2 regions of the Yersinia alsatica genome follow, and region 2 is predicted to be linked to the other one. Evidence: riboswitches for the same ligand, from Rfam matches in the RefSeq annotation. Region 2 holds a riboswitch; the other holds the start of a gene.

Region 1 (16,091 bases), 880 kb from region 2:
GAGGCGATGAAATCTGTGGAAGTGGCACGCAAAAATAGCAGATAAAAAAACCGGGCATAAAGCCCGGCTTAATCAATGAGAAACGAGGAGCGAGAGCTATTATTCACCCGGGCAGCGCAGACAGCGCTCAGCCTCGTCGGTACCCAATCTCAATTTAGACTGCAAGTCACGCAGGGCAGTACGCAAACCTTCCTCGATGACTGGGTGATAGAATGGCATATCCAGCATCTGGTCGATGGTCATTTGCTGCTGATGTGCCCAAGCTAATAGGTGCGCAATATGTTCAGCACTTGGCCCCATCATCTCGGCACCGAGGAAACGTCCGGTACCTTGCTCACCGTAAACTCTTAAGATGCCCTTATTTTTCAGCATCACACGTGAACGGCCCTGATTCTCAAAAGAGACTTCACCGATTTCAAAACAACCGCATGCACTGAATTTCTGTGACAATTCGCGGAAGGTGGAGCCCACCATGGCGATTTGCGGATCGGAGAAAACCACTGAAATCGGGCTGCGACGTAAACCGGGCACCACTTCAGGGAATCCGCCAGCATTCACACCAGCAATACGAGCCTGATCACTGGCTTCATGCAGTAATGGCAACTGGTTACTGGCGTCACCGGCGATAAAGATATGTGGCACGCTGGTCTGCATCGTCAGCCGATCGGCTGATGGAACACCGCGCTCGTCAAGCACGAGGGAGGTATTTTCCAGACTCAGTTTATCGACATTAGGGCGACGGCCTGTGGCGGCTAAAACATAATCCACCATGATTTCTTGTGGTTTACCGGCCTCATCCAGATAACGAATAAAGACCTTATCCCCTTCACGCTGCATCACTTCAACTTTCACATCGGGATTCAGATAGAACTCTTCACCCAATGTTTTCGCGGCGTAGCTGCGCACAATACTGTCCGTCAGCGGGCCAACACCACCACCGACACCAAACATTTTGACCTGAACACCGAGTCGGTGCAGCGCCTGACCAAGCTCTAGCCCGATAACACCAGGGCCAAACACCGCCACAGATTCTGGTAAATCGTCCCAGTTGAAAACATCATCATTAACAATCAGCCTATCACCCAGTTCATTCCAAGGCGCAGGCCAGGTTGGACGAGAACCGGTCGCAATAACAATGCGTTGCGCGACAATGCGAGTGTGATCATCAACTTGCAGGGTATTGTCATCAATAAAACGTGCATAACCCTGAATTTTATCTGCGGCTGGAATGTTATCTACGCCTTCCAAAACAAAGCCAACAAAACGGTCACGTTCGCGCTTAACGCGGTCCATGACTTCACGGCCATTAATGAGAATTTCACCTTGCAGGTGGATACCAAATCCGGGGGCTTTTTCAATCTGATGCACAGCTTCAGCCGCCGCAATCAGCAGTTTGGATGGCATGCAACCGACGCGAGCACAGGTGGTACCGTATTCGCCACCTTCAATCATCACCACACTTGGGGTCGATAGTTTGGCAGCGCGATAAGCGCCAAGCCCGGCAGTACCGCCGCCAATCACGGCGACATCAACGTTTAAGGTTTTCATGTCTGCTCCTAACAGAAAAAAAGGGTAGGCCGGAGCCTACCAAGTTACTTCACGTTATCGTCGTTTTTATTGATGCACATATTTATTCATGTCATTAGGCAGACAAATACTTCTCTAAATCATCACTACCGCCAATGTGACGGCCACCAATAAACACTTGTGGCACAGTCCCACGGCCTGTTACTGCACGCAGACTGACGGTGGTTGCGTCTTTGCCCAGTACGATTTCTTCATACTGAATGCCGCGATCTTGCAGCATCTGTTTTGCTTTGGCGCAGAATGGACAACCCGGTTTGGTAAAGACAGAAACCGATTCTTGTACTTTAAAATCAGGGGCCAGATATTTCAGCATGGTATCGGCGTCAGAAACTTCAAACGGGTCACCTGGTTTGTTTGGCTCAACAAACATTTTTTCGACCACACCGTTACGTACCAGCATGGAGTAACGCCATGAACGAGGACCAAAGCCTAGATCAGCTTTCTCTACCAACATATCCATGGCTTTGGTGAATTCACCGTTACCATCTGGAATGAAAGTAATATTTTCAGCATGCTGATCGGCTTTCCAGGCATTCATGACGAAGGTGTCATTAACTGACACACAGAGAATGCTATCAACACCCTGTTGTTTGAACACATCAGCCAATTCGTTATAACGTGGCAGGTGGCTGGAAGAACAGGTCGGGGTAAAGGCACCCGGCAGTGAAAATACAATCACAGTTTTGTTGTTGAACAATTCGTCGGTAGTTACATCAACCCACTGGTCGCCCTGACGGGTATGGAAAGTCACCTGTGGGATTTTTTTACCTTCTTGGTTAGTAAACATCTGTAACTCCTTAATTAAAAAATAAAATATTTAAATTTTTCTGAGTATCTTTTCGTTGGGACACATTATTCATTTTATCACTTGATAGTTCTAATCACTGGTTGCTATCTTATCTATCGTCAATGACTATCATAAAGCGGAGCACCGATGAATATTCGTGATTTAGAATACCTAGTGGCGCTGGCTGAATTCAGGCACTTCAGGCGCGCCGCCGACTCTTGTCATGTCAGCCAACCCACATTAAGTGGTCAGATTCGTAAATTAGAAGATGAGTTGGGCGTGATGTTATTGGAGCGCACCAGCCGGAAAGTTCTGTTTACGCAAGCTGGGCTATTGCTGGTGGAACAGGCCAGAACAGTATTGCGAGAAGTGAAAGTCCTTAAAGAGATGGCCAGTTTGCAGGGCGAGAGTATGTCTGGCCCGCTGCATATCGGGCTTATTCCTACGGTTGGGCCTTATTTATTGCCGCAAATCATTCCTATGCTGCATCAGACATTCCCAAAACTGGAAATGTACCTGCATGAAGCGCAGACCCAAAATCTTTTGGCTCAATTGGATAGTGGCAAGCTCGACTGCGCCATTCTGGCATTGGTCAAAGAGACTGAGGCTTTTATTGAAGTTCCGCTGTTTGACGAACCGATGCAACTGGCGATTTATAGCGACCATCCATGGGCTTCGCGTGAAAAAGTGCAAATGCACGAACTGGCAGGTGAGAAATTGCTGATGCTGGAAGATGGCCACTGTTTACGTGATCAAGCGATGGGCTTTTGCTTCCAGGCAGGTGCTGAGGAAGACACGCATTTCCGTGCCACCAGTTTAGAAACACTGCGCAACATGGTTGCCGCAGGTAGCGGTATCACGCTATTGCCTTCACTGGCCGTACCGAACGAAAGAAATCGTGACGGCGTTTGCTATCTGGAATGCTACAAGCCAGTACCTAAGCGCACCATTGCTTTGGTGTATCGCCCCGGTTCCCCATTGCGTGGCCGCTATGAGCAACTCGCCGAGGCGATACGTGAGCACATGCAACCACGCATGAGCGCAGAAGTGATAAACGAAAAGTCAGAACAGGCGGTTTAAACCATTGAGCGCCGCCACACGATAGGCTTCCGCCATGGTTGGATAGTTGAAGGTAGTATTAACGAAATATTCGATAGTATTGCCTTCACCTTTCTGTTCCATGATGGCTTGCCCAATGTGGATAATTTCAGCCGCACGTTCGCCAAAGCAATGAATGCCCAAGATTTGTTTGGTTTCCCGATGGAACAGGATTTTTAAACTACCGGTATCCATCCCAACGATTTGTGCGCGGGCGAGGTGCTTAAACTGGGCCCGACCCACTTCGTAAGGGACTTTCATCGCGGTCAGATCCTGTTCGGTTTTACCGACAGAACTGATTTCCGGAATGGTATAAATGCCGGTCGGGATATCTTCAATCAGATGAACTTGCGCTTCGCCTTTTATCATCGCTTGTGCGGCAATTCGCCCCTGATCATAGGCCGCAGAGGCCAAACTCGGGTAACCAATCACATCACCAACTGCATACACATGGGGCAGTGCTGTCTGATACATACTGTTGACCTTCAACAGGCCACGGCTATCTGCTTCCAGCCCAATATTTTCCAGCCCTAATTCACTGGTATTACCGGTGCGGCCATTGGCATACAACAAACAGTCTGCTTTGACTTTTTTGCCTGATTTCAGATGTACGATGACGCCGTCAACGGTTCCCTCAATCTGCTCAAACTCTTCGTTGTGGCGGATAACCACGCCGTTATTCCAGAAGTGATAAGAGAGGGCATCGGACATTTCCTGATCAAGGAAAGCCAGCAGCCTATCGCGGGTATTGATCAAATCCACTTTGACACTCAACCCACGGAAAATTGAGGCATATTCACAACCAATAACCCCAGCACCATAGATAATAACGTGCTGTGGTTCGTGGCTGAGTTGCAAAATGGTATCACTGTCGTAAATTCGTTCGTGATTAAAATCAACGTTTGCCGGGCGATAGGGGCGTGAGCCGGTGGCAATGACGATGTTATCAGCCTGCAATGTATCGCTGGTACCATCGGCATAACGCACATTGATAGTATGAGCATCAATGAAGCTGGCATCGCCGGAAAACATCTGGCAGTGATTGCGATCGTAAAAGCCTTGGCGCATGCGAGTCTGCTGATTAATAACGCGATCCGCATGGTTTAAGATATCAGCAAAAGAAGAGCTGATGGTTCTGGCATTGTCGCTATAGAGTGGGTTTTGATTGAACTCGATAATACGGCTAACGGCGTGGCGCAAAGCTTTGGATGGGATGGTGCCCCAATGGGTACATCCACCGCCCACATTATTGTACCGTTCAATGACGGCAACGCGGGCACCTTGCTTGACCAACCCCATAGCGGCACCTTCACCGCCAGGACCCGAGCCAATAACTATGGCATCAAAATGGAAGTGCTGTTGCATGTAGGAGAGACCTATTATTATACAAAATTACAACGGTACATTAACATCATCCCAAGTATAACCCAATAAACAATGGGTAAATCACCGTGATGTGTGCTGTAAAGCGGCAATTCCGTATTGGGATGATACGTTTGTATAACGGTTGTTACTATAAAGTTTGGTATATTGCTGACTATATGTCTTAGATTGAGAAATTGGATATCCCTTGGGTACGATTATGGGCGTCAGAGCACAACAAAAAGAGCGGACTCGTCGTTCCCTTATCGAAGCGGCGTTCAGCCAACTGAGTGCTGAGCGGAGTTTTGCCAGCCTGAGTTTGCGGGAAGTCTCCCGTGAAGCAGGTATTGCACCGACTTCTTTTTACCGGCATTTCCGTGATGTAGACGAGCTTGGCCTCACTATGGTTGATGAAAGCGGCCTGATGCTGCGCCAACTTATGCGCCAGGCACGTCAGCGGATTGCCAAGGGCGGCAGTGTTATCCGCACATCTGTATCTACATTTATGGAATTTATCGGCAATAATCCGAATGCCTTCCGCTTATTGCTGCGGGAGCGCTCCGGGACTTCTGCTGCATTCCGTGCCGCAGTGGCGCGCGAAATTCAGCATTTTATTGCTGAGCTGGCCGACTACCTAGAGCTGGAAAATCACATGCCACGTAGCTTCACCGAAGCTCAAGCTGAGGCCATGGTCACAATTGTCTTCAGTGCCGGTGCAGAAGTGCTGGACGTGGATATTGAACAGCGGCGACAGTTAGAAGAACGCTTGGTCTTACAACTGCGGATGATCTCCAAGGGTGCCTATTATTGGTATCGTCGCGAGCAGGAAAAGCTCGCAGTGTCCCGCGCTTAATAAGGTAAGGAAAATGATGGAACAATCCCGCCGTGAAACCGGCACCCTACTGTTGGCATTGATTACTGGTTTGGCAATAAATGGTTCATTTAATGCGATATTCAGCTCATTTGTGCCTTTTTCAGTCTTTCCGCTACTGACACTCATTTTGGCGGTCTATTGCTTGCACCAGCGCTATCTCAATTTTGCCATGCCACAAGGTCTGCCAGTGCTGGCTTCCGCATGTTTCTTACTCGGCATTTTATTGTATAGCGCGATTGTACGTGTTGAGCATCCGGTGATTGGTTCCAATTTCGTTCCCTCTATCCTGAGTGTGGTGCTGGTGTTCTGGATTTTATTCAAGCTGAAAACCCGCAAATCAGCACAGACAGAAATTGATACCGATACTGACTCAGATAGTGATAACCAGCAGCCGCAATAACTCATGGCCGTCAATTTTCGCGCCAGCAGATTGAGTGAGTTTGGCAATAAAATAAAAGGGCAACATGGTGTTGCCCTTTTATTTGCCTATAGTTTTTGCTGGCTGTTAGTCCCGCTTTTCCAGTAAAACCCCACACTCCATATGATGGGTATAAGGGAACTGATCAAATAGCGCTAACCGGCTGATTTTATGGGTGTGCTGCAGTTGTTCAAGATTGGCGCACAGTGTCTCTGGGTTACAAGAGATATAAAGGATGCGCGGGTAAGCTTGTACCAGTTTGACGGTTTCGTCATCCAGCCCACTGCGCGGCGGATCAACGAAAATGGTCTCACAGTTATAACTGCTCAAATCAATGCCTTTCAGGCGGTTAAACTCACGCACACCTTGCATTGCCTGAGTAAACTCTTCCGCGGACATCCGAATAATTTGCACATTATCGATATTGTTCGCGGCAATATTGTATTGCGCGGCCGCCACTGACGGCTTGGCAATTTCTGTTGCCAGCACACGGTCGAAATTGCGTGCTAATGCCAGTGAGAAATTACCATTGCCACAGTACAGCTCCAGCAAATCACCGCTGGCATGTTGGGTGACATCAATGGCCCATTCCAGCATATGAATATTCACCGCAGCATTAGGTTGGGTAAAACTATTCTCAACCTGACGATAAATCATCTCGCGACCGGCGACGGGCAACACTTCATCAATATAGTCGTGGTCCAGCATGATTTTAGTTTTTGATGCCCGGCCAATCAGTTGCAGATCAAAACCTTGCTCGCGCAGCTGATCACGTAGCTCCAGCGCTTTCTGCTGCCACTCTTCATCCAATTGGCGATGGTACAGCAAAGATGCAATCAGTTTGCCGCTCAAGGTAGATAAGTAATCAATCTGGAATAGCTTACGGCGCAAAATGGGCTCGGCCCTGATGGCGGTCATCAATGCGCTCATCAGACGATTAATTAACACACTGGCGACTGGGAATTGTTCAACCCGAATTCGCTGCTTAGTCTGTTGATCAAACATGATGTGGTACAGGTCGTCTTCATCATGCCAAACACGAAACTCGGCTCTCATGCGGTAATGTTCAGCTGGAGAGCGGAATATTTCGGGGGCGGGGGCCTGAAACGGCGACATCATCGCCTGAAGACGGGCCGATTTTTCCGCCAGTTGGTGGTCATAGCCGTCAGTCGGCAGGATGTCGGGAGTCATGTTTCTTCTCGTCTGGACATTATAAAAGAGGTTTATTCCTGCGGATTGTAGGGAAAGTGGAAGTGATGTCCAGTTTTGTCGTGTTTATCCCCTTCCTGCACCATGAAATTTATTGGCGATATCCCTCGTTACAAGAGTAGAAGTCTAGACATCCATTTTACTTGATCGTAGCATTGCGGTCCGGCCTCATGCTGTTACTTAAACACCTAAGAGTTAAAAGGGAATCCGGTGTAAATCCGGAGCTGACGCGCAGCGGTAAGGGGAAGTCACGGCGATAGGTTTCATCCAGACACTGTCCATAAGGACGGGAAGTCATCGCCCGCTCTGTTTCATGTTATTTATTCATCTCAGTATTATTTACTGCGGTAATTAAAGTTGATATCAGAGATCCCAAGCCCGAAGACCTGCCGGTATACGTCGCAATATTCGTGGTCGTCGCGTACTACCGGCCATGGCACTGCGGCATCCGCTATTTGAGTTTGGATGCTTTTCTAATGACAATTAAAAAATATACGCTGCTCACAGCCCTTTCTGTGACGGCATTTTCTGGATGGGCGCAGGATAACACCACCACAGGTAATAAAGATGAAATGGTTGTTACCGCCAGCCGTTTCAAACAACCGGTTTCCACGGTATTGGCGCCAACCGATGTCGTCACCCGTGATGATATCGACCGCTGGCAGGCAAAAAGCCTCAATGAAGTTATGCGCCGGTTGCCTGGCGTGGATATCGCCCAAACCGGGGGATTAGGTCAGGGTTCTTCTATGTACATCCGTGGTACTGAAGCTCGGCATGTACTGGTATTGATTGATGGCATTCCTCTGGCCCGCACCGGTATCGTCAACAGCGTCGACTTCAATCAGATTCCTATCTCTTTAGTGCAGCGAGTTGAATATATTCGTGGGCCGCGTTCTGCCGTCTATGGTTCTGGGGCGATTGGTGGCGTTATTAACGTGATTACCCAAACTGACCAAGAAGGTGCACAGATTAATGCTGGCGTCGGTTCTAAAGGCTACCAGCAATATGATGGCAGTGTTCGCCAACGTTTTGGTGATACTTTGGCGACGCTGGCGGGTGGGTATCAAACCACTAACGGCTATAACATCAAACCTAACTCGCCAAACCCTATTGATAGTGATCGGGATGGTTTTCGTAATAAAAATTTCTGGGCCGGTCTGGAACATCAGTTCAACCAAGAGATATCCGGCTTTGTTAGAGGATATGGCTACACCAATAACACGGATTATGATGTGGGCAGCCTCTCTTCTCCGGCCTACAGCGGCGATGAAGAGCGACTTTATAATCATACTTATGATGCCGGGCTACGTTATGTGTCGGGAGCCTACTCTTCCCAATTAATCGGTAGCTATCAGAAATATAAAGACTATAACTTCAGTAGCCAGTATGGCCGCTATGGAGTTGCTACCACGCTGGACAATATGGATCAGCGCAATGTGCAATGGGGCAACACCTACAGTTTTGAAAGTGCGACGCTGAGCGCAGGGGTGGATTGGCAACAACAGCGCCTAACCTCATCTAGCCAGACTATCTCCGACACCTATAAGCGGGATAACACCGGTTTATATCTGAGCGGCCAGCAAAAGCTCGGCAATGTGACATTAGAAGCTTCTGGCCGTGAAGATAAAGATGAGCAATTTGGCTGGCACGAAACGTGGCAAACAGCCGCGGGCTGGGAGTTTGTTCCTGACTACCGTGTGACATTATCTTACGGCACCGGCTTCCTGGCTCCTTCATTGGGTCAGCAATATGGTTCGCAGCGCTTCGATATTATGTCAAACAGTGATTTGAAACCGGAAGAGTCGCGCCAATGGGAAGCCGGTCTGGAAGGGCTGACAGGGCCAGTTGACTGGCGTTTGTCTGCTTACCACAACAAAATTGAAAATCTGATTGATTACACTTCTGACCCAGTGACGTATAAAGGGCAATATTACAATGTGAATTCTGCCACTATAAAAGGTGTTGAATTGACCGGAAACTTTGATACCGGGATGTTTAACCACCAGATCACGTTGCAATACATTGACCCACGTAATGACCTAAATAATGAAGTGTTAGCTCGCCGCTCTAAACAGCAGGCCAAGTATCAGTTGGATTGGACAATGTTCAATGTTGATATGGACGTTTCTTACCAGTATTACAGCAAACGCTACGACAATAGCACCTCGATGTATAACTCGACTCAGCGTGAATTATCGAGTTACAGCACAGTCGACGTCTCCGCTGCTTATCCGGTTACTTCTCATCTAACAGTTCGTGGTAGAATTGCTAACCTGTTCGATAAAGAATACGAAACGGCTTATGGCTATAAAACCGCTGGACGAGAGTATTACCTCACAGGAAGTTATAACTTCTAAGGCTGATTCTTCTCCTCGCCCGACAGCGCTGATTTTTGATTCAGGTGTTGGCGGGCTATCTGTTTATCAAGAGATTCGGCAGCTGTTGCCGGATCTCCACTATATATATGCTTTCGACAACGTCGCTTTCCCTTATGGGGAGAAGTCAGGCGAGTTTATTGTTGAGCGCGTTCTGGAAATTGTCACGGCAGTGCAGCAGCGCCATCCATTAGCAATAGTGGTTATCGCCTGTAACACCGCCAGCACCGTCTCCCTTCCTGCATTGCGTGAACGTTTTGCGTTCCCGGTCGTTGGTGTTGTTCCCGCTATCAAACCTGCAGTGCGGCTAACCCGTAATGGTGTTGTTGGCCTACTGGCCACACGCGGTACGGTTCATGCTTCTTATACCCTGGATTTGATTAAACGCTTTGCCACTGATTGCAAAATTGAGTTACTGGGTTCCTCCGAGCTGGTGGAGCTAGCAGAAAGTAAGTTGCATGGTGGCGTGGTTGCGGCGGAAGCATTAAAGAAAATCCTTCATCCGTGGCTAATGATGCGTGAACCGCCAGATACCATTGTCTTGGGCTGCACGCATTTCCCTCTATTAGCTGAAGAGTTGGCGCAAGTGTTGCCGGAAGGGACGCGCATGGTCGATTCCGGGGCTGCAATTGCGCGTCGGACGGCTTGGCTTATCTCTTCGCAGGAAAATATCATTTCTTCTACGGATGAGAACATTGCATATTGCATGGCTCTGAACGCAGACACTGATGCTTTATTGCCCGTTTTGCAGGGTTATGGCTTCCCAACACTGGAAAAACTGTCAATTTAGCAGCGTTTTGACTAAAGATTCAGCGGTTGAAAAGTTTTTTCAAATTAGGGGTTGCAGGCTGTCAGGAACTCCCTATAATGCGCCTCCACTGACCGGGAACAACGAAACACACTTCGCCGGGTCAGGAAGAGAAAAGAATGATTTTGACTTCGAAAGAAACAAAAGAAAACCTTGACTCTTCAGCGGGAAAGCGTATTATCTGCCTCCCGCGTTACCGTAAGATTCGCTGAAAGGCAAACGGGTAACGAACGCTCTTTAACAATTTATCAGACAATCTGTGTGGGCACTCGCAAGACGATATCGAAGCCTGTTTCGGCAGGCAGAAGCAATATCAAAGTCTTGAAGAGTGACCAAAGCAGTACACATTTGAACTTCGGTTCGAATGCATATTTGCAGAAAGTAATCTTTGAGCATCGCTGCTTTTATTAGCAGCAAATCAAACAAATCTTAAATTGAAGAGTTTGATCATGGCTCAGATTGAACGCTGGCGGCAGGCCTAACACATGCAAGTCGAGCGGCAGCGGAAAGTAGCTTGCTACTTTGCCGGCGAGCGGCGGACGGGTGAGTAATGTCTGGGAAACTGCCTGATGGAGGGGGATAACTACTGGAAACGGTAGCTAATACCGCATGACCTCGCAAGAGCAAAGTGGGGGACCTTCGGGCCTCACGCCATCGGATGTGCCCAGATGGGATTAGCTAGTAGGTGGGGTAATGGCTCACCTAGGCGACGATCCCTAGCTGGTCTGAGAGGATGACCAGCCACACTGGAACTGAGACACGGTCCAGACTCCTACGGGAGGCAGCAGTGGGGAATATTGCACAATGGGCGCAAGCCTGATGCAGCCATGCCGCGTGTGTGAAGAAGGCCTTCGGGTTGTAAAGCACTTTCAGCGAGGAGGAAGGGGTTGAGTTTAATACGCTCAATCATTGACGTTACTCGCAGAAGAAGCACCGGCTAACTCCGTGCCAGCAGCCGCGGTAATACGGAGGGTGCAAGCGTTAATCGGAATTACTGGGCGTAAAGCGCACGCAGGCGGTTTGTTAAGTCAGATGTGAAATCCCCGCGCTTAACGTGGGAACTGCATTTGAAACTGGCAAGCTAGAGTCTTGTAGAGGGGGGTAGAATTCCAGGTGTAGCGGTGAAATGCGTAGAGATCTGGAGGAATACCGGTGGCGAAGGCGGCCCCCTGGACAAAGACTGACGCTCAGGTGCGAAAGCGTGGGGAGCAAACAGGATTAGATACCCTGGTAGTCCACGCTGTAAACGATGTCGACTTGGAGGTTGTGCCCTTGAGGCGTGGCTTCCGGAGCTAACGCGTTAAGTCGACCGCCTGGGGAGTACGGCCGCAAGGTTAAAACTCAAATGAATTGACGGGGGCCCGCACAAGCGGTGGAGCATGTGGTTTAATTCGATGCAACGCGAAGAACCTTACCTACTCTTGACATCCACAGAACTTAGCAGAGATGCTTAGGTGCCTTCGGGAACTGTGAGACAGGTGCTGCATGGCTGTCGTCAGCTCGTGTTGTGAAATGTTGGGTTAAGTCCCGCAACGAGCGCAACCCTTATCCTTTGTTGCCAGCACGTCATGGTGGGAACTCAAAGGAGACTGCCGGTGATAAACCGGAGGAAGGTGGGGATGACGTCAAGTCATCATGGCCCTTACGAGTAGGGCTACACACGTGCTACAATGGCAGATACAAAGTGAAGCGAACTCGCGAGAGCAAGCGGACCACATAAAGTCTGTCGTAGTCCGGATTGGAGTCTGCAACTCGACTCCATGAAGTCGGAATCGCTAGTAATCGTAGATCAGAATGCTACGGTGAATACGTTCCCGGGCCTTGTACACACCGCCCGTCACACCATGGGAGTGGGTTGCAAAAGAAGTAGGTAGCTTAACCTTCGGGAGGGCGCTTACCACTTTGTGATTCATGACTGGGGTGAAGTCGTAACAAGGTAACCGTAGGGGAACCTGCGGTTGGATCACCTCCTTACCTAACGATACGCATTGCGCAGTGTCCACACAGATTGTCTGATGAATGTAAACGAGCAAGAGCACCTGTTGATGAGGGTGATGATTGTGCGATAAAACCTCGGTATCGGGTTTTTACTGCATCAGTCGTTCGAATGTGTCACCACATTCTCACCTTTACACAAAAATACTGAATCAGTGATTCAGTAGCAATTTTTGTGTCCCCATCGTCTAGAGGCCTAGGACACTGCCCTTTCACGGCTGTAACAGGGGTTCGAATCCCCTTGGGGACGCCACTCCGATAATGTGTGAAAGACATTATCACCGGTTCTTAATGAACCACAAAGTATCTTAAAGATGACTTTAACAAGTCGTGTTTAAGATATTGCTCTTTAACAATCTGGAACAAGCTGAAAATTGAAACAATACAGCTGAAACTTATCTCTCCGTAGATGTACTGAGATAACGAGTAACCTGTATTAGAGTCTCTCAAATAATCACAACGCAAGTTGTCGAAAGACACCTTCGGGTTGTGAGGTTAAGCGACTAAGCGTACACGGTGGATGCCTAGGCAGTCAGAGGCGATGAAGGGCGTGCTAATCTGCGAAAAGCGTCGGTAAGCTGATATGAAGCGTTACAACCGACGATACCCGAATGGGGAAACCCAGTGCAATTCGTTGCACTATTGCATGGTGAATACATAGCCATGCAAGGCGAACCGGGGGAACTGAAACATCTAAGTACCCCGAGGAAAAGAAATCAACCGAGATTCCCCCAGTAGCGGCGAGCGAACGGGGAGGAGCCCAGAGTCTGAATCAGTTTGTGTGTTAGTGGAAGCGTCTGGAAAGTCGCACGGTACAGGGTGATAGTCCCGTACACAAAAATACACTTGCTGTGAACTCGATGAGTAGGGCGGGACACGTGACATCCTGTCTGAATATGGGGGGACCATCCTCCAAGGCTAAATACTCCTGACTGACCGATAGTGAACCAGTACCGTGAGGGAAAGGCGAAAAGAACCCCGGCGAGGGGAGTGAAATAGAACCTGAAACCGTGTACGTACAAGCAGTGGGAGCACCTTCGTGGTGTGACTGCGTACCTTTTGTATAATGGGTCAGCGACTTATATTTTGTAGCAAGGTTAACCGAATAGGGGAGCCGTAGGGAAACCGAGTCTTAACTGGGCGTCTAGTTGCAAGGTATAGACCCGAAACCCGGTGATCTAGCCATGGGCAGGTTGAAGGTTGGGTAACACTAACTGGAGGACCGAACCGACTAATGTTGAAAAATTAGCGGATGACTTGTGGCTGGGGGTGAAAGGCCAATCAAACCGGGAGATAGCTGGTTCTCCCCGAAAGCTATTTAGGTAGCGCCTCGTGAACTCATCTTCGGGGGTAGAGCACTGTTTCGGCTAGGGGGTCATCCCGACTTACCAAACCGATGCAAACTCCGAATACCGAAGAATGTTATCACGGGAGACACACGGCGGGTGCTAACGTCCGTCGTGAAGAGGGAAACAACCCAGACCGCCAGCTAAGGTCCCAAAGTCATGGTTAAGTGGGAAACGATGTGGGAAGGCATAGACAGCCAGGATGTTGGCTTAGAAGCAGCCATCATTTAAAGAAAGCGTAATAGCTCACTGGTCGAGTCGGCCTGCGCGGAAGATGTAACGGGGCTAAACCATGCACCGAAGCTGCGGCAGCGACACTTAGGTGTTGTTGGGTAGGGGAGCGTTCTGTAAGCCGTTGAAGGTGGACTGTGAGGTCTGCTGGAGGTATCAGAAGTGCGAATGCTGACATAAGTAACGATAATGCGGGTGAAAAGCCCGCACGCCGGAAGACCAAGGGTTCCTGTCCAACGTTAATCGGGGCAGGGTGAGTCGACCCCTAAGGCGAGGCTGAAAAGCGTAGTCGATGGGAAACAGGTTAATATTCCTGTACTCGGTGTTACTGCGAAGGGGGGACGGAGAAGGCTAGGCTAGCCGGGCGACGGTTGTCCCGGTTTAAGCATGTAGGCGGAGTGACCTGGTAAATCCGGTTGCTTATCAACGCTGAGGTGTGATGACGATGCACTACGGTGCAGAAGTAGTTGATGCCAAGCTTCCAGGAAAAGCCTCTAAGCATCAGGTAACATTGAATCGTACCCCAAACCGACACAGGTGGTCAGGTAGAGAATACTCAGGCGCTTGAGAGAACTCGGGTGAAGGAACTAGGCAAAATGGTGCCGTAACTTCGGGAGAAGGCACGCTGGCATTAGGTAAAGAGACTTGCTCTCGTAGCCGAAGCCAGTCGCAGATACCAGCTGGCTGCAACTGTTTAATAAAAACACAGCACTGTGCAAACACGAAAGTGGACGTATACGGTGTGACGCCTGCCCGGTGCTGGAAGGTTAATTGATGGGGTCAGCCGCAAGGCGAAGCTCTTGATCGAAGCCCCAGTAAACGGCGGCCGTAACTATAACGGTCCTAAGGTAGCGAAATTCCTTGTCGGGTAAGTTCCGACCTGCACGAATGGCGTAATGATGGCCAGGCTGTCTCCACCCGAGACTCAGTGAAATTGAACTCGCTGTGAAGATGCAGTGTACCCGCGGCAAGACGGAAAGACCCCGTGAACCTTTACTATAGCTTGACACTGAACATTGAGCCTTGATGTGTAGGATAGGTGGGAGGCATCGAAGCGTGGACGCCAGTCTGCGTGGAGCCAACCTTGAAATACCACCCTTTAATGTTTGATGTTCTAACTCGGCCCCGTAATCCGGGGTGAGGACAGTGTCTGGTGGGTAGTTTGACTGGGGCGGTCTCCTCCCAAAGAGTAACGGAGGAGCACGAAGGTTAGCTAATCACGGTCGGACATCGTGAGGTTAGTGCAAAGGCATAAGCTAGCTTGACTGCGAGAGTGACGGCTCGAGCAGGTACGAAAGTAGGTCTTAGTGATCCGGTGGTTCTGAATGGAAGGGCCATCGCTCAACGGATAAAAGGTACTCCGGGGATAACAGGCTGATACCGCCCAAGAGTTCATATCGACGGCGGTGTTTGGCACCTCGATGTCGGCTCATCACATCCTGGGGCTGAAGTAGGTCCCAAGGGTATGGCTGTTCGCCATTTAAAGTGGTACGCGAGCTGGGTTTAGAACGTCGTGAGACAGTTCGGTCCCTATCTGCCGTGGGCGTTGGAAGATTGAGAGGGGCTGCTCCTAGTACGAGAGGACCGGAGTGGACGAATCACTGGTGTTCGGGTTGTCATGCCAATGGCATTGCCCGGTAGCTAAATTCGGAAGAGATAACCGCTGAAAGCATCTAAGCGGGAAACTTGCCTCGAGATGAGTCTTCCCTGGGGCTTTAAGCCCCCTGAAGGAACGTTAAAGACTATGACGTTGATAGGCTGGGTGTGTAAGTGCAGCGATGCATTGAGCTAACCAGTACTAATGATCCGTGAGGCTTAACCTTACAACACCCAAGGTGTTTTGGTTATTTGAGAGTATATTTTAATTTTCAGCGATGTTTACAGATTGAATTGGCTGGCTGCATGGGAGTTATAGTGTAGCGGGTTGATTAAAACAGAATTTGCCTGGCGGCCATAGCGCGGTGGACCCACCTGAACCCATGCCGAACTCAGAAGTGAAAC
Region 2 (16,091 bases):
GTAATTCAATGCTGACCACTTCGGTATTGGTGGCTTTTACTGCTTCATCCGCCGCCATAATGTGTGGGCCAGCACCGGTACGTGCGCCTAAAATGCCAATGGAGCGATAGCGTTTTTCCAGCTTCATTGCATCGAGCAATGCGCTGTCAACGTTGGCGATTACCAGTCCGACCGTGTCACCGATCGCGGTACCAACAAATTCCGTTAAACTGCAAGTTTTCTCAGCCATAGCCGTATCTCGTTGTTTATAGGATGGTTGTTTATTGAATGATGGTTTATCAAATGAGGGTGAAGAAGATGTCGAAGCCGATTCGCTGACTTTCGCTATCACCTGCGCCATGATTTGGTCGACCAGATCATTGCTGCTCATTAGCGACTTCCTTTAGGTAAAAAAGCCTCGACATCGGTATGTGGGCGCGGAATAACATGGGTGGATTTCACTTCGCCCACGTTAGCGGCGGCAATGGCGCCAGCATCAGTGGCAGCTTTAACTGCCCCCACGTCACCACGTACGATGACGGTGACCAGACCAGAGCCAATTTTTTCGTAGCCCACCAACGTCACATTGGCCGATTTCACCATGGTGTCAGCAGCCTCAATGGCAGCGGTCAGCCCTTTGGTTTCCACCATTCCTAGTGCTTCTTGTTGCATAAATACCTCGACGGAATATCAGGAGCCTTGTTGTGGCTTGAATTGTCATGTTCAGAAATAACGTTGTCAGGTTCGTGCTGGGATTGAATATACAAACAAGCAATGAAAAAGAATGGCTGTAATGAATTTACTGGCGAGAATGGTTGGTGATGAAATAACAAAATATTGTCATTGGATATCTTAACGTATTATTTTATAAGTCTATTTCGCAATCTATTTGTAGTAATAATTGGTTATGGCATCTTCAGAATTACAATTTAAGTAGTGACATTGAATATTATCTTTGATATTTACGCGCATTAATATAAAGGAGGTGTGGCTCACATTAAATGAGAAACTGCGAGCTTGATAACAATAATAGAAAGAATAAATGGCAAGAAAATCACATTATTTAATAATCCACTGAATTGTTTACTCTCAAGACGTTGAGTGGTTTTTTTGACAGTAAAATAGCAATAATTTGTTATTGGTAGTCTAGTTTTTGTTTAATTAATGGCAGATTACGACAACACTTTCATTTTTCGTCTCTTTATAGTGAGTAGGTCATGGGCCGTGCATTCGATACAGAACGTCATATAACTTAATTAATCACAAGCAGGGTAACCCTATGAACGACTCGCTCAAAGCTCAGTGTATTGCGGAATTCCTCGGTACCGGGCTGTTTTTATTTTTTGGTATTAGTTGTCTGGCTGCAATGAAAGTAGCTGGCGCCAGTTTTGGTCTGTGGGAAATCTGTATCGTATGGGGGCTTGGGATTTCACTGGCCGTCTACCTCACTGCCGGTATTTCCGGTGCCCATCTCAACCCAGCTATCACCATTGCTCTATGGCTGTTTGCCTGTTTCCCTGGCCGTAAAGTAATTCCTTACAGCATTGCACAAGTTGCGGGTGCTTTTGGCGGTGCAGCACTGTCTTATATGCTGTATCACAACTTATTCACTGACTTTGAAACTGCCCATCAGATGGTGCGCGGTAGTTTAGAAAGCCTACAACTGGCGAGTATTTTCAGTACCTTCCCATCACCGGCTATCAGTGTTTGGCAGGCCGCCTTTGTTGAAATTATCATTACCTCGATTCTAATGGGGCTGATTATGGCGCTGACCGATGACGGTAATGGTGTGCCGCGTGGGGCATTGGGCCCACTCTTGATTGGTATTCTGGTGGCGGTAATCGGTGCCTCTACCGGCCCATTAACCGGGTTTGCCATGAACCCAGCGCGTGACTTCGGTCCTAAAATATTTACCTTCTTTGCGGGCTGGGGAAAAATATCAATGACTGGCGGGCGTGATATTCCTTATTTCATCATTCCTATCGTGGCACCTATTATTGGTGCATGCTTGGGGGCAGCAGTTTATCGCGTCTTTATTGGTAAAAATCTGGCTTGCAATACCTGTAAGTTAGATGATGAAGAAACAGTGAAATAGTCCTGAAAATTAATGATGACTTCCTCATCTTGGGACTGCAAACAGGTATTAAGGTGAGGAAATTTCGTGATCTGTTCTGGTTAATGCACTGATTATAGTCCCCTGTTGATTATGACTCTGGTAAGGTTGATAGTTATTTCTCTCCAATTTACCGGAGATAGACCGCCACAGGGATATTAGGTTTTCATCTTGTTAATGGGAATTGAAATATAACAATGTAGTAACACATTTATCATTGCAGGGATGATTTATAGCAACAAACGAAACTTAATAACAATAAATTAAAATTAACTGAGAGGTTTTATCATGATTTCTGCCAGTTCTCTAAACTCAGAGCTCATAAATAAAATCGCGCAGGATTTTGCTCAAGCAACTGGGCTGGCAGTGGTGGTGGTGAATATTCACGGCGAAGAGATTTCTGACTTATTTAATTTCACTCCGTTTTGCCAATTGATGCGCCAGGATCCGGTTAACCACCTTCGTTGTCGAATGAGTGATCGTTGCGGTGGCCTTGAAGCTTCCAAATCTAATGAACCTTGTATCTATCGCTGCCATGCCGGGTTAACGGATTTTTCTATTCCACTGGTTATTGCCGGTCACTTGGTTGGTTTTGTTTTATGCGGTCAGGTGCGGTTGCATTCAGATGTTTATCTTATTGATATTCTTAGTATCGATAATAATTGGAAACAGAACCCGGCACTGTTAGATGAATTCCACAATGTGCCCATTATGGATTTCTCGCGAGTGATCGCTTCGGCGGATTTACTGAAGTTGATCGTTGAGAACTGCTTGAAAAAACACCTCAATTTTGTGGTGATTAATGACAATATGGGCAGTAAAGAGCCTGGCAGAATACGGCCGGTCCATCCCCATGACAGTAAAATGAAGAAAGCACTGCGCTATATCGATACGCATCTATCAGAAGAGTTGCGGCTTGAAGAGGTTGCCGCCAAGGTCTATCTCAGCCCTTACTACTTCAGCAAATTATTTAAAAAATATCAGGGCATAGGTTTTAATGCTTGGGTGAATCAACAGCGGATGGTCAATGCGAGAGAAATGTTGCAACACAGCGATTGGAGCATTGCCAGCATTGCCAAGAATCTGGGCTTTTCACAAACCAGTTATTTCTGCAAAGTATTCCGTCAGGCCTATAATGTGACGCCGCAGGTATTTCGTTCACTTTCTTCTGAACGTAATGAAATGGAATGACAGTTATTGATTTAATATCAATTTATCATGTTTTTAATTCATGTTTTCTTATTTAAAAATTAAACGGGTAATTATTTTTTAAAGTAATTAATGACAATTTTTTGTTATAGAATTAAATGAAAAAATTAGTCTAATAGACTGTTACTTCATGCTTTTTTTGAGTTGATGGCAATTTTTTGTTATAAGCGACCCAAAAAATAGCAATAAAAAAATGAAATTAACCATTTTTTATTTGTGGAAAAGAGTATATTAATCTTAATCAAATTTAATAAGTCAGTTGACGTTACAACTGTGTAAATAAAGAGATAAATTCTATCGCGAAGTAGAAATAAAATAACAGAATCTAACATAAAGTAGTTACTGAGTTGGTTATGCCAAAAGTCATTGGAGTTGCAGTTAACACCATGCAGCCTCAAGAACAAAGGCATGTTATGCGCTAAAGCATAACTGGGAAGGGGGTGACAATCCCCCGCAGCCCCCGCTGCTGTGATGCTGACGAACCCGCTAAAACCACTGATCCACCGGATTGGGAAGGTGCGGGAGAGGATGACGCTAAGCCAGAAGACCAGCCAAATCAGTAAAAGATTTTCAACTCCTTCGGTGGGAAGCGGGTTGTCATCAGATGCGCGCAGCGGTGACGCTGCACAATTGCACCTTTTTGACACTGCATATCCCGCTTGAAATGGCGGGATTTTTTATGCAACGGTCAGGCAAACAAGCATTTATCATCGCAGGAACCGGCAGCGGGTGCGGTAAAACCACCGTAACGTTGGGTATATTGCGGGCGCTGATAGCGCGTGGATTGTCAGTGCAACCGTTCAAAATAGGGCCGGATTATTTGGATACCGGCTGGCATACCGCAGTCAGTGGTGTGACGTCGCGTAACCTCGATGCTTTTATGCTGCCCCCCGCCACCCTCAATGGGCTGTATAACCAACATGTGCGCCATGCCGATGTGGCAGTGATCGAAGGCGTTATGGGGCTCTACGACGGTTACGGTACTGATCCCAATTATTGCAGCAGCGCCGCCATGGCTAAACAGCTTGGTTGCCCGGTAATCTTGCTGGTGGACGGCAAGGCGGTATCCACCTCAGTGGCCGCGACAGTCATGGGTTTTTGCCAATTTGACCCTCATCTACGCATTGCGGGAGTTATTGTTAACCGCGTCAATTCAGATAATCACTACCAGCTACTCCGTCATGCCATTGAGCACTATTGTGGCATTCCTGTTTTGGGCCGTTTACCGGTGATGGACGATGTGGCATTGCCCTCACGTCATTTAGGGCTGATCCCGGCGCAAGAGCGCGGCGGGCCCATCGCCAAACAGCCGGATAGTGCCCCACGTTGGCAGCAGCTGGCGCAGCAGGTTGAAGAGTTTATCGATCTGGACCGATTACTGACATTAACGTCGTGCACTGAACTCCCGCCAGGAACTCCGCCAGAGTTACCTCCTCAAGCCCTGGCTGATGGCCTGACACTGGCGCTGGCTGAAGATGAAGCCTTCAATTTCTATTACCCCGATAACCTTGATCTGCTGGAGCAGGCCGGGGTGCGCATTCAACGTTTTAGCCCCTTACATGACCGCCAGTTACCCGCTTGCCAGATGATTTATCTGGGGGGCGGCTATCCAGAAATTAACGCAGCAAAGTTGGCGGCCAATACCGCGATGCATCAAGCATTACAACAGGCCCACAGTCAGCAAATTCCACTGTATGGCGAATGTGGCGGTTTGATGTATCTGGGGGAGGGCCTAACCGATGAAGACGGGCAACGTCACCCAATGGTAGGGATTTTGGCCGGTGAAAGCCGAATGGGAAAACGCCTGACCCGCTTTGGTTACTGTCAGGCCGAGGCTCGCCGTGACACTTTATTAGCGGCGCAAGGTGAAGTTCTGCGCGGTCATGAGTTTCATTATTCCGATTTTACCAGCCCGCTGACACCGCTATTTGATAGCAGTAAGTGGCGCGATGGCGAGGTTATTCAGCGCTGGAGTAGCGGCTACCAAGTGCAACGGACCCAAGCCAGCTATCTGCATATTCATTTTGCCCAACGCCCCGGTCTATTAAATGGCTGGCTGAGCGCGGCCCGGAGCCTGTTATGACTCTTGCAGCATGGTTTGTGGCTTTTCTACTTGATAGCTGGCTCGGCGACCCGCCGCACTGGCCGCACCCGGTGCGCTGGATTGGCAACTTAATCACCGTGCTGCAACGGGCTATTCGTGCCGTTTGTCGCAGCGAACGGGCGCTGAAATGGGGTGGAGCGGTGCTGTGGTTGGTGGTGGTGGGAATAACCTGGCTGACCTGCTGGGGATTCTTATGGTTGATGAGCGAGATTAATCCTTGGCTCGGCTGGCTGGCGCAAGTGTGGATGATTTACACCTTGCTGGCCGGGCGCTGCTTGAGTGACGCGGCACTGGCGGTTTTTGCTGCACTACAGCAGGGTTCATTGGCGCAAAGTCGCGAAAAGCTGTCATGGATTGTTGGGCGTGATACTTCGCAATTGGAAAAGCCGCAAATTACCCGCGCCGTGGTGGAAACGGTGGCTGAAAACAGTGTCGATGGTGTGATTGCGCCGCTGTTCTTCCTAATGCTTGGCGGTGCGCCGCTGGCGATGGCCTACAAAGCGGTTAATACCCTGGACTCGATGGTGGGTTACAAAACCCCGAAATACCGCGCTATCGGCTATGTTTCGGCGCGCATGGACGATCTGGCTAATTGGCTTCCTGCCCGTCTGAGTTGGTTACTGCTGAGTGCCGCCGCTTGGCTGATTCAAGCCGATTATCGACAGGCGCTGCGCATTGGCTGGCGTGACCGTTACCAACATTCCAGCCCGAACTGTGGCTGGTCAGAAGCCACGGTTGCCGGTGCGCTGGGTGTGCGTCTTGGCGGCCCGAATGATTATTTTGGCGAACGAGTGGAAAAGCCCTGGATGGGTGAGGAACGACGCGAAGTGGCGCTCAGTGATATTCCGCGCAGCATTCATTTGATGATGATGGCGTCATTATTAGCCCTTTTACTGTTTGCCCTGATCCATCTGCTGCTGGTTGGCATTTAACTAGGATAACCCGATGAACTATATAAAGAATCCGCAAAAAATCGAGCAGAACAGTTTTGCCATCATTAGCAACATTATTGCCCATGAACGGCCCGATTATGTGTTTGTCAGTGAGATGCATGAAGCGGTGATCAAGCGGGTTATTCACACCACCGCCGATTTTGACTGGCTGGATATTCTGCATTTTTCACCGGAGGTATTGAGCCGTATTGCTAAGGCGATCAGCCGGGGTTGCACCTTGTACACCGACACCACCATGGCCATGTCCGGTATCAATAAAACACTGTTACAGCAGATGGGCTGTGAATGCCGCTGCTATATCAGTGATCCGCGAGTGGTGGACAGTGCGCCAAAGCTGGGCATTACCCGCTCGATGGCAGCGGTGGATATCGCGCTGGCGGAGCCGGGGGAGAAACTGTTTGTGTTCGGCAATGCGCCCACGGCGTTATTCCGTTTACTGGAGCGGCAAGCCGCGCCGGTTGCCGTCATTGGGGTGCCGGTCGGTTTTGTCGGGGCGGCGGAGTCCAAAGATGCGCTGGTAGAAAGCGATTTGCCCTGTATTGCAGCACTGGGCCGCAAAGGCGGCAGCAATGTGGCCGCTGCGATTATTAACGCCATCCTTTATCAATTAAGGGGGACGTTATGAGTGACAGTCTGCTCCATGCCGAGTCGGTGAGTGATGACGCCGCATTGCAAAACCAGCAATTAGACAGCATTTGGCATAACGGTAAGCAATACCGTAAAGGCTATACCACCGGCTCTTGTGCCACTGCGGCGGCTAAAGTCGCGGCGCTGATGGTATTGCGCCAGCAAGTGATTGACCAGATTTCGATTGTCACGCCCTCCGGTGTCACCTTGTGCCTGAATGTCGAACAACCGCTGATTGAGGGCCAACAAGCCACTGCGGCGATTCGCAAAGATGGCGGTGATGATATTGATGCCACCCACGGCATGTTAATTTTCGCCCGGGTAACTCTCACTGAGCAGACCGACATTAGCTTACATGGCGGCGAAGGGGTGGGAACCGTCACTCGCAAGGGTATTGGTTTACCGGTGGGCAGTTGCGCCATTAATCGTACGCCTCGCCAGACCATTGAAGCCGCAGTGCGCGAAGTCATCGGCCCGCTACGCGGGGCAGAGGTCGAGATTTTTGCGCCGGAAGGGGAAGAGCGGGCGAAAAAAACCTATAACGGGCGGCTGGGCATTCTGGGGGGAATCTCCATTATTGGCACCACCGGCATTGTCACGCCGATGTCGGAAGAGAGCTGGAAACGTTCTCTGGCGCTGGAGCTAGAGATGAAGCGCGCGGCCGGTGAAGACCGCGTCATTCTGGTGCCGGGTAATCATGGCGAGCGCTTTGTTCGTGACCATCTGGGCCTCGATAGCCAGCGGGTGGTGACCATGAGTAACTTCGTCGGTTATATGCTGCAAGAAACCGTGCGACTAGGGTTCCGCCACGTACTGCTGGTTGGGCACCCCGGCAAGCTAGTCAAAGTTGCTGCTGGCATCTTCCACACCCACAGCCACATTGCCGATGGGCGCATGGAAACCTTAGTGGCTCATCTGGCACTGATGGGCGCACCGCACGCACTATTACTGGCGGTAAATCAGTGCGATACCACCGAGGCGGCAATGGAACTGATTGCCGAACAGGGCTGGGAAGGGGTCTATTCTCGCATTGCAGAGCGCATCTGCGAACGTGTTGCCGAGATGATGCGCTTCTCCGTGAATCCCCCACAATGTGACGCTGTTCTATTCTCTTTTGATAATCAAGTACTGGGTAGCAGCCGCCCACTGGCAGAGATTGTGGAGGCGCTACGATGATTACTGTTGTAGGCATTGGCCCCGGTGATAGCGAATATCTCACACCCAATGCATTGCGGGCCATTGAACAGGCTGATGTGCTGGTGGGCGGTAAACGCCATCTGGCGACATTGGGTAGCAAAATCAAAGAGTCTCGCCTGCTGGATGCGGATCTGTTGGGGTTATTAGAGTGGCTGGATAGCAACAAAAATCGTGGCATTGTGGTGCTGGCCTCCGGTGACCCTCTGCTGTTTGGTATTGGTAAATTGCTGGCCGCGAACTTCAGTGCCGACGAGTTGCATATCGTCCCCGGCATCAGCGCGATTCAATATCTGTGCGCCAAAGTAGCGCTGGATATGAACGACCTTTTCCTCACCAGCAGCCATGGGCGCGAGCCCGATTTTGACTGGATTTTCCAGCACGACAAAGTGGCCATGGTCACTGACGGTATTATCGGCCCGCGCGCCATTGCCGATGCGCTACACCAGCGCGGCCTGTCTCGCACCTTAATTATTGGCGAAAACCTCTCGCAACCTAACGAACGAATTCACCGCCTGCCCGCCGAGCAGGTAGCGGCCCGCTATGACATGAATGTGGTGGTGATCCTCAATGAAAGATGATCTGTTCTTACGCGGGCAAAAAGTCCCGATGACCAAAGAAGCCGTGCGCGTATTGGCATTGGAACGGCTGGAGTTGCCAGGAGCCGGTCATCTGATTGATGTGGGCGCGGGCACGGGCAGTGTGGCGCTAGAGGCCGCATTGCGATTTCCTCATCTTAGGGTGACAGCCATTGAGCGCAACCCGGCAGCCCTAGAGCTGATTACTGAAAACCGCCAGCGGTTGGGATGCAACAACGTGGCGATTATCGCGGGCATCGCGCCACTGCCACTGACAGATAAAGCCGACGCCATTTTTATCGGCGGCAGCGGGGGGCATTTGACTGAACTTATCGACTGGGCGCTGATGACGCTAAACCCCGGTGGCCGCTTGGTACTGACCTTTATTTTGCTCAATAACCTGAATGAAGCACTAAGCCATTTAGAAACACTGACTCACGGGCCGACCTGTGCCATCAGCCAATTGGACTGCGTTCAATTGCAGCTCTCCTCCCTGACCCCTTTGGGCAGTGGACACTATTTTAAACCGAATAATCCTACTTATCTTATTTCCTGCCACAAGGAGGCGTGCAATGTCTGGGCATCCTAATACTGTTCCACCCGCCGGTACACCCGCATGGGATACACAAAAAGTCTGGTTTGTCGGGGCTGGGCCGGGTGATAAAGAGCTGATTACGCTCAAAGGCTACCGCTTGCTGCAACAGGCGCAAGTTGTCATCTATGCCGGATCACTGATTAACACCGAGTTGCTGGAGTATTGCTCGCCACAGGCGCAGTGCCACGACAGCGCGAGCTTGAATCTGGAACAAATTATTCAACTGATGGTTGATGGCGTGCGCGCTGGCAAGTTGGTGGTGCGGCTACAAACCGGCGACCTCTCTTTGTATGGCTCGATTCGTGAACAGGGGGAGGTTTTAGGTGAGCACGGCATTGGTTTTGTGTCGGTACCGGGGGTCAGTGCTTTTCTTGGCGCGGCGGCCCAGTTAGGGGTGGAGTACACCGTGCCGGAAGTGGCGCAGAGCTTGATTATCACCCGGATTGAGGGGCGCACGCCGATGCCGCCACTGGAACAGTTGGAATCTTTTGCTGCTCACCAAACCTCGATGGCCATTTTCTTATCAGTCCAAGAGATGGACCGGGTGGCTGAGCGCCTTATCGCAGGGGGCTATCCGGCTACAACTCCAGTGGCCGTCGTGTACAAAGCAACTTGGGCCGAAAGCCGCACCGTACGCGGCACTTTGGCGGATATTGCCGAGTTGGTTCGGGCGGCGAGTATTCATAAAACTGCCCTGATTTTGGTGGGGGCTTTCCTCGGTGATGAATACCACTATTCCAAACTTTATGACGCGGGGTTTAGCCATGAGTATCGTCAAGCCTGAGTCGATAGCTGTTTTTTGCCTGACCCCCGGAGGGGTTCGGCTCGCGCGGCGTTTGCAAACCCATCTGCCACTGACCTGTTTTACCAGTGACAAACTGATGGAAGCGGGATTCTTGCCATTCAATGGCAGTTTTGGCGACACCCTGCGCGAGGCTTTTAAACAGTATTCGGCGTTGGTGGTGGTGGGCGCTATCGGCTTGACTGTGCGGGTTATCGCCCCCTTAGTTAATGACAAAATGACGGACCCTGCGGTGGTTGTGATTGATGAACGCGGGCAGCATGTCATCAGTTTGTTGTCAGGCCATGTAGGAGGCGCCAACACGCTGACCCGTTATCTGGCGGGCATCTTGGGCGCGGACCCGGTTATCACCACGGCAACTGATGTTAATGAGATGGCTGCGCTGGACACCTTAGCCACCCAATTAGATGCTGAAATGCAGGATTTCCGTCACGCGGTCAAAGTGGTCAATCAAATGTTGGTCAGCCAGCAAAAAGTTGGCTTGTGGTGGGATACGCCATTGGCGGCGGAACGCGAGCGCTGCGATACCCGCGGTTTTGTGCCGGTAGATTCATTGGATGCCTTGCCACAGCTGGATGCGCTGGTGTGCGTCACACTGCGCGATACCCTGCCGTCGCTGCCATTGCCCGTGTATAAATTGGTGCCGCGCCGCGTGGTTGCAGGCATTGGTTGCCGTCGGGCGACCTCACTGCAAACACTGGTTGAATTGCTGCAACAGCAAATGGCCGAAAATCACTTTGACCTCATGGCGCTACGGGCTATCGGCAGTGTCACCATCAAAAAAGACGAACCCGCGCTGCATCAGTTGGCTCAATGCTGGCGGGTGCCATTCGAACTGTTCAGTGTCGGCGAATTGAGCCGCCACGAGCAACGTTTCCCTGCTTCTGATTTTGTCCGCCAAACGGTGGGTGTCGGCAGCGTTTCACAACCGGTCGCCTGGCTGATGAGCGACGGTAAATTGGTTGGCAATACTCTGCGCCAGCAGGGCGTCACCATCACTCTGGGAGTATCGCATTAATGTTAACCGTGATTGGCATTGGGCCGGGCAGTGAATCGATGATGACACAGGAAGCCATTGCGGCAATCCGCGAGGCCGAAATTATCGTCGGTTATAAGACCTATACCCATCTGGTAAAGCCCCTGACTGGGGATAAGCAGGTGATCAAAACCGGCATGTGCAAAGAGATTGAGCGCTGCCAAACCGCGATTGATCTGGCGCTGGCCGGGCATAACGTGGCGCTGATCAGCAGTGGTGATGCGGGCATTTATGGCATGGCCGGATTGGTGCTGGAGTTGGTCACACAACAAAAATTAGAGCTGGAAGTGCGGCTAGTCGCCGGGATCACCGCCAGCATTGCCGCCGCCTCATTGCTTGGCGCGCCACTGATGCATGACTTTTGTCATATCAGTCTAAGTGATTTGATGACGCCTTGGGCAGTCATTGAGAAACGGATTATCGCAGCGGCACAAGCCGACTTTGTTATCTGCTTCTATAACCCGCGCAGTCGTGGTCGTGAAGGGCATCTGGCGCGCGCGTTCGAGTTAATGCAGCCATGGAAAAAGGCCACCACGCCGGTCGGGGTGGTGAAAGCCGCTGGGCGCAAGAAGCAGGAAAAATGGCTCACCACCTTAGGTGAGATGGATTATGAACCGGTTGACATGACCAGTCTGGTGATTGTCGGCAATCAGGCAACGTACTGCCGCGATGGGCTGATGATCACCCCGCGGGGCTACTCATTATGACGGCTTATTCACGATGAAGAGCTATCTATGATGACTTCCGGTTATTCACCCATTCATATTTTCGGTGGCACCAGCGATGCGCGGCTAATTTGCCAGTTGCTGGATGCGGCGGGTGAGCGCTACAGCCTGTCGGTCGCCAGTGATGCAGGTCAGCAACTGGCGGGTGATATTCAGGGCGAGGTAGTTGTCGGACGGATGGATGCGGCGACAATGGTCGATTTTCTTATCAATCGACAAGTGCAGTGGGTGATTGATGCCTCGCACCCTTATGCCGAGCTGCTCAGTGACAATGTGGTCGCGGCCTGCGGGCAAGCGGATGTGCCACTGACCCGCTATCTGCGTCCAAGTGAAATTGAGGTTCTCAATCACCCACTGTTGCACAAGGTAGACAGCGTCGCGGCGGCTTGTGCGGTGGCGCAGGGCTTGGGGCCACGAGTATTACTCACCACCGGCAGCAAACAGTTGGCTGAGTATCAACAGGGGCTGATAGGTAAAACTCTGTTGGTGCGAGTGCTGCCTACCGCCGAAGTATTGCGTCAATGCGAGGCTCTAGGACTGGGCGTAGACCAGATTATCGCGCTGCGTGGGCCATTTAGCGCTCAGTTTAATCAGGCACTGTATGAGTTTTGCCAGCCGGATATCGTCATCACCAAAGAGTCTGGCGCACAAGGGGGTTATCAGGAAAAAGTGGCCCCCTGTTTGGCACTGAATATTCCCTGCATTGTGGTGCGCCGCCCGGCCACAGCGCTATTGGGCAGTCTTGGGCAGCAAGTGACTTCATTGGATGAATTTACCCAGCATCTGATGCACTGGCAGCAACAACGAGGACAATAAAATGAAAAAAGCACTGTTGGTGATCAGTTTCGGCACCAGTTACGAACAGACTCGGCAAAAGAATATTGCTGCTTGTGAGCAGCAACTGGCAGCCGCCTACAGCGACCGTGATGTTTTCCGCGCTTTTACCTCGGAAATGATCATCCGCAAGCTGCGTAAACGCGATGGCTTGTTGATTAATAATCCGCGAGAGGCGCTAAAACTCTTGGCTGAGCAGGGCTACCAGGATGTGGCGATTCAATCTCTGCATGTGATTAATGGCGATGAATACGAGAAAGTGGCCACTGAAGTTCGTGCTTTCAGTGACTGCTTCCACCACTTGGTGTTGGGCACTCCGCTGCTGAGTAGTTTTGCTGATTACCAGCAATTGCTGGTGGCGCTGCAAGCACAAATGCCGTCGCTGGTCGCTGATGAGCGCGTGGTATTTATGGGGCACGGTGCCAGCCATTATGCTTTCTCGGCTTATGCCTGCCTTGACCATCTAATGACGTCACTGAACTTCCCAGCACTGGTCGGGGCGGTCGAAAGCTATCCGGAAATCAGCCATATCATTACTCGATTACAACAACAGGGCGTGCGCAAAGTGCATTTGATGCCATTGATGCTGGTGGCGGGGGATCACGCTATTAATGACATGGCTTCTGCTGAGCCGGATTCGTGGCGATCACAACTGGAAGCCGCGGGTATCAGCGCCCAGTCATGGCTGCAAGGATTGGGGGAAAACCCATTGATTCGCCAGATGTTTGTTGAGCATTTAGACCATGCTTTGCAACAAAAACAGCAGGAGGCGGCGTAATGAGCGGCAGACTTTATGCATTGGGTGTGGGGCCCGGGGCCAGTGATTTAATAACTGTTCGTGCCGCGCGGCTCGTCGCCCAACTTGATGTGCTGTATGCCCCTGCCGGGCGTAAAGGCGGTGACAGCCTGGCATTGTCTATTGTGCGCGAGTATCTCTCGCCAAACACCGAAATACGCACCTGCCATTTCCCGATGAGTGCTGATGATAGCGAAAAACAAGCGGTTTGGGATGAGGTGGCGCAGCAGTTACAGGCGGAAGTCGCTAACGGACGTCAGGTCGGATTTATCACCCTCGGCGACGCTATGTTATTTAGCACTTGGGTATTTTTACTGGAACGCATTGGTCGGCCTGATTGGTTGGAAATCGTACCGGGCGTGACCTCCTTTGCGGCAATAGCCTCGCGTGCAGCTTTACCGCTGGCAATGGAACAGCAATCGCTGGCCATTATGTCTTGCACGGCACCGGAAGCGGAGCTGGAGCGAGCATTGCGTGACCACGACTGCGTGGTATTGATGAAGGTTTATGGCCGCTTTGCCCAAATACAAGCGCTGTTGGCGCGGTTAAATCTGTTCCCGCATGCATTGTTGATGTCGGAAGCCTCATTACCAGGGGAAGTGTGCTGGCGACAACTGGATACCGTTGCTCCTGACCAGTCACTGCCCTATTTCTCGACTATTTTAGTTAATAAACAACAGGTTATTAGTTAAAGACTGGGTTAATTAATTTAACAATACATTCCCAGATTAATTGGCATTGTCAGCCACGAGTTTATCTCGTCACGACATCAAATAAGAAGGGGATAAGGGGTCACCGATGGAAATGGAAAAGCAGCTAAAGAAACTCTCGTTAACTGGGGTTGCCATGGCAATCTTGTTAACGCTGGCACCGAATGATGTTTTTGCTATGCACATTATGGAAGGCTTTTTGCCACCGATGTGGGCACTGGCCTGGTGGATACTGTTCTTACCCTGTCTGTTTATGGGGCTGGTACGTTTGAAACAAATTGTCGCTGAAGACAGCAATCAAAAAGTCCTGCTGGCATTGTGTGGTGCCTTTATTTTCGTGCTATCCGCGCTAAAAATACCTTCAGTCACCGGCAGTTGCTCTCATCCAACCGGTGTTGGGCTGGCGGTTATCCTGTTTGGACCGGTAGTGGTGGCGGTCTTGGGGGCCATTGTGCTGTTGTTCCAGGCTCTGTTACTGGCACACGGCGGGTTGACGACGTTGGGGGCGAATGGCATGTCGATGGCGGTCATTGGGCCAGTCGTCGGCTATCTGGTATGGAAAATGGCCTGTAAAGCAGGATTACGCCGTGATGTCGGGGTATTTCTGTGTGCCATGTTAGCAGATTTAACCACTTACTTTGTCACCTCGGTACAGCTCGGTTTGGCTTTCCCCGATCCGCAATTTGGTGTTAGCGGCTCAATTGTCAAATTTATGGGCGTGTTCTGCATTACCCAGATCCCGATTGCCATTGCCGAAGGTTTGCTGACGGTGATGATTTACGACCAGTTAACCAAACGCAAACTCATCACTGCGGAGACTCACTAACATGAAAAAGACGCTTATTCTGCTGGCGATGGTTATCGCTCTGGTTATATTGCCATTCTTTATCAATCATGGTGGTGAATATGGTGGCTCTGACGGCGAAGCCGAAACCCTGATTCAATTGACCGCGCCACATTATAAACCTTGGTTCCAGCCCTTGTATGAACCGGCCAGTGGTGAAATTGAAAGTCTGTTGTTCACCTTGCAAGGCAGTATTGGTGCGGCGGTGATCTTCTATATCTTGGGCTATTACCGGGGGAAACGCGGTGAGCATGCTGGGGATTGATAAACTAAGTTATCAAAGTCGCTGGCGGCAGGCCGACCCGATGGGGAAACTGGTGCTGTATGGGGTTTTCCTGCTGTTGGCCATGCTCAGCCCGCCGATGTATCAGGCTCTGCTGCTGGTATTTATCGCCGGACTGACATGTTATCTGCTGCGGGTTGGCCCGCGCCGCTATCTGCGCTGGCTGGCGATACCACTCTCTTTTCTGATGGTGGGCTTGGTCACCATCGTGTTATCCCTCGCCCGCCAGCCGGAGAGCCTGTGGTGGGGAGTACATATTGGCAATTGGTGGTTAGGGATTGATAGGGTTGGATTAGATACCGCCAATCAAACTCTGTGGCGCAGTCTGGCGGCATTGGCGGCAACCTTCTGGTTTGTGCTGAATACGCCATTTCCACAACTTATTCAGATACTGAAACGTTGCCATGCACCGCGGTTGCTGACTGAGCAAATCCTGCTGACCTGGCGTTTTATCTTTATCTTGATTGAAGAGGCGGCGGCTATTCACCATGCGCAATCTCTGAGATTTGGTTATATCTCACTGCGAACTGGCTACCACTCGCTGGCAATGCTGGTCGGCATGCTATTTACCCGCGTGATGATCCGCTATCAACAGATGGTCATCTCGCTGGATATGAAACTTTATCAGGGCGATTTCCACCTGTAAGGCAGGATTTGATGTTAGCCACCCAACAGTTAGGTTTCAGCTATCAAGATGAGCAGGTATTGC

What was found. Region 2 has a riboswitch for cobalamin ahead of N0H69_RS17065 (cobyrinic acid a,c-diamide synthase CobB). Riboswitches for the same ligand answer to the same signal wherever they lie in the genome.
Positions count from the first base shown of each region.
Region 1: linked by a shared signal. The riboswitch ahead of btuB (TonB-dependent vitamin B12 receptor BtuB) and the one ahead of N0H69_RS17065 (cobyrinic acid a,c-diamide synthase CobB) in region 2 are both predicted to bind cobalamin.

Region 1 covers NZ_CP104006.1:4,692,645-4,708,735, reverse strand. The annotation lists gene N0H69_RS21290 (dihydrolipoyl dehydrogenase) at 100-1,548, opposite strand; gene N0H69_RS21285 (glutathione peroxidase) at 1,643-2,374, opposite strand; gene oxyR (DNA-binding transcriptional regulator OxyR) at 2,522-3,454, shown strand; gene sthA (Si-specific NAD(P)(+) transhydrogenase) at 3,437-4,837, opposite strand; gene fabR (HTH-type transcriptional repressor FabR) at 5,055-5,687, shown strand; gene N0H69_RS21265 (YijD family membrane protein) at 5,701-6,108, shown strand; gene trmA (tRNA (uridine(54)-C5)-methyltransferase TrmA) at 6,214-7,317, opposite strand; cobalamin riboswitch at 7,482-7,743, shown strand; gene btuB (TonB-dependent vitamin B12 receptor BtuB) at 7,812-9,692, shown strand; gene murI (glutamate racemase) at 9,637-10,500, shown strand; rRNA gene N0H69_RS21245 (16S ribosomal RNA) at 10,950-12,492, shown strand; tRNA gene N0H69_RS21240 (tRNA-Glu) at 12,691-12,766, shown strand; rRNA gene N0H69_RS21235 (23S ribosomal RNA) at 13,007-15,913, shown strand; rRNA gene rrf (5S ribosomal RNA) at 16,034-16,091, shown strand, end outside.
Region 2 covers NZ_CP104006.1:3,809,805-3,825,895, reverse strand. The annotation lists gene pduB (propanediol utilization microcompartment protein PduB) at 1-370, opposite strand, end outside; gene pduA (propanediol utilization microcompartment protein PduA) at 370-651, opposite strand; gene pduF (propanediol diffusion facilitator PduF) at 1,259-2,074, shown strand; gene pocR (transcriptional regulator PocR) at 2,381-3,283, shown strand; cobalamin riboswitch at 3,698-3,871, shown strand; gene N0H69_RS17065 (cobyrinic acid a,c-diamide synthase CobB) at 3,981-5,384, shown strand; gene cbiB (adenosylcobinamide-phosphate synthase CbiB) at 5,381-6,337, shown strand; gene N0H69_RS17055 (cobalt-precorrin-8 methylmutase) at 6,351-6,983, shown strand; gene cbiD (cobalt-precorrin-5B (C(1))-methyltransferase CbiD) at 6,980-8,161, shown strand; gene N0H69_RS17045 (cobalt-precorrin-7 (C(5))-methyltransferase) at 8,158-8,760, shown strand; gene N0H69_RS17040 (decarboxylating cobalt-precorrin-6B (C(15))-methyltransferase) at 8,750-9,346, shown strand; gene N0H69_RS17035 (cobalt-precorrin-4 methyltransferase) at 9,330-10,136, shown strand; gene cbiG (cobalt-precorrin 5A hydrolase) at 10,117-11,172, shown strand; gene N0H69_RS17025 (precorrin-3B C(17)-methyltransferase) at 11,172-11,897, shown strand; gene N0H69_RS17020 (cobalt-precorrin-6A reductase) at 11,928-12,731, shown strand; gene cbiK (sirohydrochlorin cobaltochelatase) at 12,733-13,527, shown strand; gene N0H69_RS17010 (cobalt-factor II C(20)-methyltransferase) at 13,527-14,237, shown strand; gene cbiM (cobalt ECF transporter S component CbiM) at 14,344-15,081, shown strand; gene N0H69_RS17000 (energy-coupling factor ABC transporter substrate-binding protein) at 15,083-15,364, shown strand; gene N0H69_RS16995 (energy-coupling factor ABC transporter transmembrane protein) at 15,351-16,028, shown strand; gene N0H69_RS16990 (energy-coupling factor ABC transporter ATP-binding protein, CbiO family) at 16,040-16,091, shown strand, end outside.